Regions from separate parts of the Nitrobacter sp. genome, predicted to be linked through region 2. Evidence: predicted binding sites of a transcription regulator. Region 2 holds the regulator's gene; the other holds the start of a gene.
What was found. The regulator PhoB, encoded in region 2, activates phosphate uptake and scavenging genes when phosphate is short. The targets are predictions, from matches to a motif close to TGTCATNNANCTGTCAT.
Positions count from the first base shown of each region.

Region 1: ACS3WB_RS04705 (RNA degradosome polyphosphate kinase) is a predicted target of PhoB. The motif match lies at 1,364-1,380, and genes of this name have one in related genera.

Region 1 is NZ_JBPPLY010000003.1:39,525-42,937, forward strand. Features, by position in the region: gene ACS3WB_RS04695 (CDP-alcohol phosphatidyltransferase family protein) at 31-573, shown strand; gene ACS3WB_RS04700 (HdaA/DnaA family protein) at 616-1,296, shown strand; gene ACS3WB_RS04705 (RNA degradosome polyphosphate kinase) at 1,454-3,413, shown strand, end outside.
Region 2 is NZ_JBPPLY010000018.1:20,699-24,111, reverse strand. Features, by position in the region: gene ACS3WB_RS14180 (aspartate aminotransferase family protein) at 1-693, opposite strand, end outside; gene ACS3WB_RS14175 (GcrA family cell cycle regulator) at 1,146-1,652, shown strand; gene phoB (phosphate regulon transcriptional regulator PhoB) at 1,788-2,492, opposite strand; gene phoU (phosphate signaling complex protein PhoU) at 2,514-3,227, opposite strand; gene pstB (phosphate ABC transporter ATP-binding protein PstB) at 3,259-3,413, opposite strand, start outside.

The sequences.
Region 1 (3,413 bases), on a different contig from region 2:
GGAAACGGGCCGGAGGGCGGGAAGCGTCGCGTGAGTATTCCGAATATTATTACACTCGGTCGCATTCTGCTGGTGCCGATCATTATCTGGGCTATCGCCTCCAATCAGATGGAAATCGCTTTCGCGATCTTTGTGGTCGCCGGTGTCAGCGATGCGGTGGACGGGTTTCTCGCCAAGCGTTTCAACATGGCGAGCGAACTGGGTGCGCTCCTGGATCCCCTGGCCGACAAGGCGCTGCTGGTCTCGATCTTCGTGACACTGGGCATCCTGGGCGCCGTTCCCCGCTGGCTCGTGATCCTCGTCGTTTCGCGCGATATCATGATTGTCGGGGCCGTGATCGTGTCGTGGCTGTTCAACAAGCCGATACCCATGAAGCCGCTGATGGTCTCGAAGCTCAACACGGGAGTACAGGTTGCGTTCGCCGCGCTGGTGTTGGCCGCGCTGGGTTTCGGGTTCGATTCCTCGCCCTACGAGGGCGTTCTGATGGCCGCCATCGCGATCTTGACCCTGGTTTCGGTCTCCCTCTATCTCGTGGAGTGGGGACGCCACATGAGCACCATCGAGCAGAAATGAGGATCGCTCAATGGTGCGTTGGATTTGGCATGGAGGAGATGCGTGGCAGGCCGCCCCGGACCCCGTCAGCTCGCATTCGCGCTACCGCATGCGGAAAGCCTTTCGCGGGACGATTTTCTTGAAGGATCAGCGAACGCGGCGGCACTGTCGCTGATCGAGAGCTGGCCGGAATGGCCGAACCGGATCATGCTGCTTGCCGGCCCCGAAGGCTGCGGCAAGAGCCATCTTGCCGCGATCTGGGCGGAGCAGGCGGGCGCACGCTCGATGTCCGCGCATGGCCTGACCGCTGCGGCGGTGCCGGGGGCGCTGGCGACGGGTGCGCTCGTGGTCGAGGATATCAACCCGCCTGCCTTCGACGAGCCGGCCCTGTTTCACTTGATGAATCTTGCCCGCGAGGACGGCGCCTTCGTCCTGCTGACGGCGCGGGAGCCTCCCGCCTCGCTCGACATCGGATTGCGGGACCTGCGGTCTCGGCTGCGCGCCGTGCCTGTGGTTACGCTGCAGCCGCCCGACGATCACTTGCTTCGGGCGCTGATCGTCAAGTTCTGTGCGGACCGCCAGATGAATATCGACGAGACCGTCGTCAACTTCATCGCCACGCGGACCGAGCGGTCGTTCGCCGCGGTCCGCCACGCTGTCGACCAGCTCGATGCGGAATCCTTGCGACTCGGCCGGCCGGTGACGCGCGCGCTCGCCGCCGAATTGCTGCGCGATCGAAACTGAAAACCGGATCCTCGGTCATGTGGTCCCGGTTGGACGATCTTGACGCGCCAGCGTTCCGGAACGTCAATGTCATTGAAACGTCATTGAGCTGGCCCATGGTTCGGCGCTGTTTGCGCGGCCTGCGGCCCGACTCGATGCGATATGGACCAATACCTCCATGGATTCCGTTCAAGCTATTGTAGTTGAAGGTAAAAAAGCAGAACCGGAGCAGGGCTCCGCGATCCGGACCAGCCCGGAGCGGTTCATTAATCGGGAGCTGTCCTGGCTGCATTTCAATCGCCGGGTGCTCGAGGAGTCGGTCAATCCGGGCCATCCCGCGCTCGAGCGCGTCCGCTTCCTGTCGATTTCCGCCAATAACCTTGACGAGTTCTTTATGGTCCGGGTCGCCGGCATCAAGGCGCAGGTGCGGGAAGGAATCACGGAGCGCAGTCCGGACGGGTTGACCCCGTCGGAACAACTCGCGCTCATCAACGAGACCGTCTCCAACCTCGCAAACGACCAGCAGGCGATCTGGCGGGATCTGCGCAACGTGCTGACCGAAGTTGGCATTGTCCTGATCGACGGCAAGGACGTGACCAAGGCCGAGCGGTCATGGATCGCAGATCACTTTCTCCACAATATCTTCCCCTTGCTGACGCCGCTCGCCATCGATCCGGCGCACCCGTTTCCGTTCATTCCGAGCCTCGGCTTCACCATCGCGCTACAACTCGCGCGCTCCTCCGACGGCAAGCCGATGAATGCGCTGATCCGCATGCCCGGCAAGATCGACAGATTTTTGCGGCTGCCGCCGGCAGCCAAGGACGACCCCGTCAGGCTGATCACGCTTGAAGGCGCCACCAGCCTGTTCATCAACCGGCTGTTCCCGGGCTACACGGTCAAGGGGCAGGGGGCGTTCCGCATCATCCGGGACTCCGAACTGGAAATCGAGGAAGAAGCGGAAGATCTGGTTCGCCTGTTCGAGACCGCATTGAAGCGCCGCCGCCGCGGCTCGGTCATCCGGCTTGAGATCGAAGCCGCGATGCCGGCCGAGCTGCGCGCATTCGTGCAGCGGGCGCTATCGGCCACCGACGACGAAGTGTTGCTGGTGGACGGCGTCCTGGCCATGAACGAGCTGTCGCAACTGACGCGGCTCGACCGGCCCGATCTCGAATTCGTGCCCTACGTCCCGCGCCACCCGGAACGCGTGCGCGATCACGGTGGCGACGTGTTCGCCGCGATCCGGCAGAAGGATCTGATCGTTCATCATCCTTATGAATCGTTCGACGTTGTCGTGCAGTTCTTGCAGCAGGCCGCGCGCGATCCTGATGTCGTCGCGATCAAGCAGACGCTCTATCGCACCTCAAACAACTCGCCGATTGTACGGGCCTTGGCGGAGGCGGCGGAGGCGGGCAAGTCGGTTACGGCGCTCGTCGAACTCAAGGCGCGGTTCGATGAAGAAGCCAACATCCGCTGGGCGCGCGATCTGGAACGCGCCGGTGTGCAGGTGGTTTACGGTTTCATCGAACTGAAGACGCATGCCAAGTTGTCGATGGTGGTGCGTCGGGAGGGCGGAGGTCTCACGACCTACGTTCACACCGGGACTGGCAATTATCACCCGGTGACGGCGCGCATCTATACTGATTTGTCGTACTTCACGTCGGATCCGGCCATCGGCCGCGATGCCGCCCGCGTCTTCAATTACATCACAGGCTACGCCGAGCCGAGCGACATCGAGAAGATGGCGGTGTCGCCGCTGACCTTGCGCAACCGCATTCTCGATCACATTCGTGGAGAGACCGCTTTCGCCCGCCAAGGCAAGCCGGCTGCGATCTGGATGAAGATGAATGCGCTGGTCGACCCCGATATCATCGATGCGCTGTATGAAGCATCGCAAGCCGGCGTTTCTGTGGAGCTGATCGTACGCGGCATTTGCTGCTTGCGGCCCGGAGTTCCCGGATTGTCGGAGAACATTCGTGTTAAGTCCGTGATCGGGCGGTTTCTGGAACACGGCCGGATTTACTGTTTCGGCATGGGGCACAACATGCCGGGTCCGAAAGCGGCTGTGTATATCTCGTCCGCCGACATGATGCCGCGCAACCTCGACCGGCGCGTCGAGATTTTGTGTCCGCTGCAGAATG
Region 2 (3,413 bases):
GAAAAGCTCGCCGGTGCGGCCCATGCCCGTCTGCACCTCGTCGAACACGAGCAGCAGGCCGTGTTCGTCACAGATCTGACGCAGCGCCCGGAAGAACGCATGGGACGGCTCGCGCACGCCTCCTTCGCCCTGCAGCGGCTCGATCAGGATGCCGGCAGTCGCAGGACCGATCGCCTTCTTCACGGCGTCGATATTGTCGAGCGGCACTTGATCGAAGCCGTCCACCGGCGGACCGTACCCTTCGAGATATTTCGCCGAGCCGGTAGCGGCCAGCGTCGCCAGCGTGCGGCCGTGGAAGGCGCCCTCGAAAGTGACCATGCGATAGCGTTCCGCATGGCCCCTGGAGGCATGATAGCGACGCACCACCTTGATCGCGCACTCCACCGCCTCGGCGCCGGAATTGGCGAAGAAGACGAAGTCGGCGAAGCTCTGCCCGCACAACCGCGCCGCCAGCCGCTCGCCGTCCGGCGACTTGAACAGGTTCGAGACGTGCCAGAGCTTTGCCGCCTGCGCCTGAAGCGCGGCGACCAGATGCGGATGGCAATGGCCGAGCGCGTTCACGGCAACGCCGCTGGTGAAGTCGAGATAGCGTTCGCCGTCAGAACCGACCAGCCACGCGCCCTCGCCGCTCTCGAACGAGAGATCGGCTCTTGCGAAAACGGGCAACAGATGGGACGCCGCGGCTGTGATCATAATGGTTTGCCGGTTGATGGTGGGAGCGGATCGATCCGACCGCGCTGTGGCGATCGATCAACTGTCGGCTCCGGAAACGAAACGTGCCGCCTTTCCGGGCGGCACGTGAGGTTATTCTAGGTGTGCAGCGATCACTGTCAATATTTCCCTTGCGCGGCGGTGATGCGTGAAAGTCGCATAAAGCACCGATTTTTCGATTTTTTGGTAGAACATGTGGACGCTGCCGGGCCGGACTCTTGCGCGTGAGTCACGCCATATTGTAGCGTTAGAGCCGTCGGATACGACATCTCGTGCGGCGTTTTTGATCCTCGAAGGTCCCTGTTCTCGGCGTAAGCGTCCTGGCGATTTTTCCGCCCGGCGAGGGCTAAGGGATTCTGCCCACACGGGTTTTCAGGGGAACGCTTTCAGGTGCGGCCTTAGCGCAGGCACGCGTGACACAAGGGAAACGTGCGATGACGGTGATAACCTGGACCGACGACCGCGTCGAGCAACTGAAAAAGCTTTGGGAGGCGGGTCTCTCCGCAAGTCAGATCGCCGCCGAACTCGGCAACGTGACGCGCAATGCGGTAATCGGCAAGGTACACCGGCTCGGTCTGTCGGGCCGCGCCAAAAGCCCTTCATCAGCGGTTCCACGGCCGCGCAAGGCCCGTCCGGCCCAGCACATGATGCGGGTGTCACGTCCCGTTTCCCGCGGCAACACCGCGCTCGCGCATGCCTTCGAGGTCGAGCTCGAGCCGGATCCGATCGCCTACGACAATGTGGTGCCGATGAGCCAGCGGCTGTCGCTGCTCGAACTCAGCGAAGCCACCTGCCACTGGCCGGTCGGCGATCCCTCGACACCGGATTTCTTCTTCTGCGGCGGCAAGGCGCTCTCCGGCCTGCCCTACTGCGCGCACCACTCGCGCATCGCCTATCAGCCGGCCGCAGACCGGCGCCGGCACTCGCCGAAGGCGCGGTAAACGGCTTGCATGATGTCTTCCCTGCCTGAACGCAGGGACCCATGAGCACTGCCGCCGTTATCACGACAGCGCTGATCGCCTCCTATCAAAACAGAGATGTTCCCGGCCTATGCGTTCGCAGTGGGAGACGGCGATTTACTCAGCCGCCTTCGCAAACTGCTCGTCCAGCGCGTAGCCAGCGCCGCGCACAGTGCGGATCGGATCAGGCCCGCCATCGGGATTGAGTAGCTTGCGCAGCCGGCCGATGTGAACGTCCACGGTGCGCTCGTCGATGTAGATGTCGCGGCCCCAGACGCTGTCGAGCAGTTGCTCGCGGCTGAACACCCGGCCGGGATGCTCGAGGAAGAATTCCAGCAGCCGATACTCGGTCGGACCGAGATCGACCTGCCGGCCGGAACGCCAGACGCGGTGCTTGTCGCGGTCGAGTTCGATGTCGCCAAAGCTCAGGATCGTCGCGAGCCGCTCCGGGCTCGCGCGCCGTAACAGCCCCTTCACCCGCGCCAGAAGCTCGGGCACCGAGAACGGCTTGACGACGTAGTCGTCGGCGCCGGTCGCAAGCCCCCGCACCCGCTCGCTCTCCTCGCCGCGGGCAGTCAGCATGATGATCGGAAGCTGCCTGGTCTCGGGACGCGCCCGCAGGCGGCGGCACAGTTCGATGCCGGACAGACCCGGCAGCATCCAGTCTAGCACCACAAGGTCGGGGATGCGCTCCTTCAGCCACGTATCGGCTTCGTCGCCACGCGCCACCGCTTCGACCTCGTAACCCTCGGCCTCGAGGTTGTATCGCAAAAGCGTGGTCAGCGCCTCCTCGTCCTCGACAACCAGAATGCGTGCAGTCATTGGTGTCCGCCTGCTGCCGTTTCAATTTCCCGAAACCGACGCAAATCCCGTCATATCGCCCTTGGGACGCTTGTCGAGCATCTGCTGGCCCTCGATCATATAAAAAACGGTCTCCGCGATATTGGTGGCGTGATCCCCGATCCGCTCGATGTTCTTGGCGCAGAACATCAGGTGGATGCATAACCCGATATTGCGCGGGTCTTCCATCATGTAGGTCAGGAGTTCGCGGAACAAAGAGGTGCAGATGGCGTCCACCTCCTCGTCCCCCTTCCAGACCGCCATCGCCGACGGCAGGTCGTGCGCCGCATAGGCGTCGAGCACCGATTTGACCTGGGACTGCACGAGGTCGGTCATGTGCTCCAGACCGCGGATCAGCTTCAGGGGATGGAAATCGCTGTCGAGCGCGACCACGCGCTTGCCGATGTTCTTGGCGAGATCGCCGATCCGCTCCAGATCGATGGCGACCCGCATGGCGCCGACGATCGCGCGCAGGTCCACCGCCATCGGTTGCCGCCGCGCGATGGTGCGTACCGCACGCTCCTCGATCATGCGCTGCAATCGATCGATCTCGGCGTCGGTGTCGACGACGCGCGCGCCGAGCGCGGTGTCGCGACGGATCAATGCATCCACGGACTCTACAATCTGCCGCTCGGCAAGACCACCCATCTCGGAAACGAGCCGCGTCAACTCCTGCAGATCGTCGTCGAAAGCCCTGGCGGTGTGTTCGAAAGCCATTTCAATTCTCCCCGCGCATGCGCGCGTAGCGTCAGCCGAAGCGGCCTGTGATGTAATCCTGGGTGCGGCGGTCGGCAGGCGACGTGAAGAGCTTGTTGGTCGGTCCGAACTCGACCATTTCGCCGAGATACATGAAGGCGGTGGAATCGGAGACGCGCGCCGCCTGCTGCATGTTATGGGTGACGA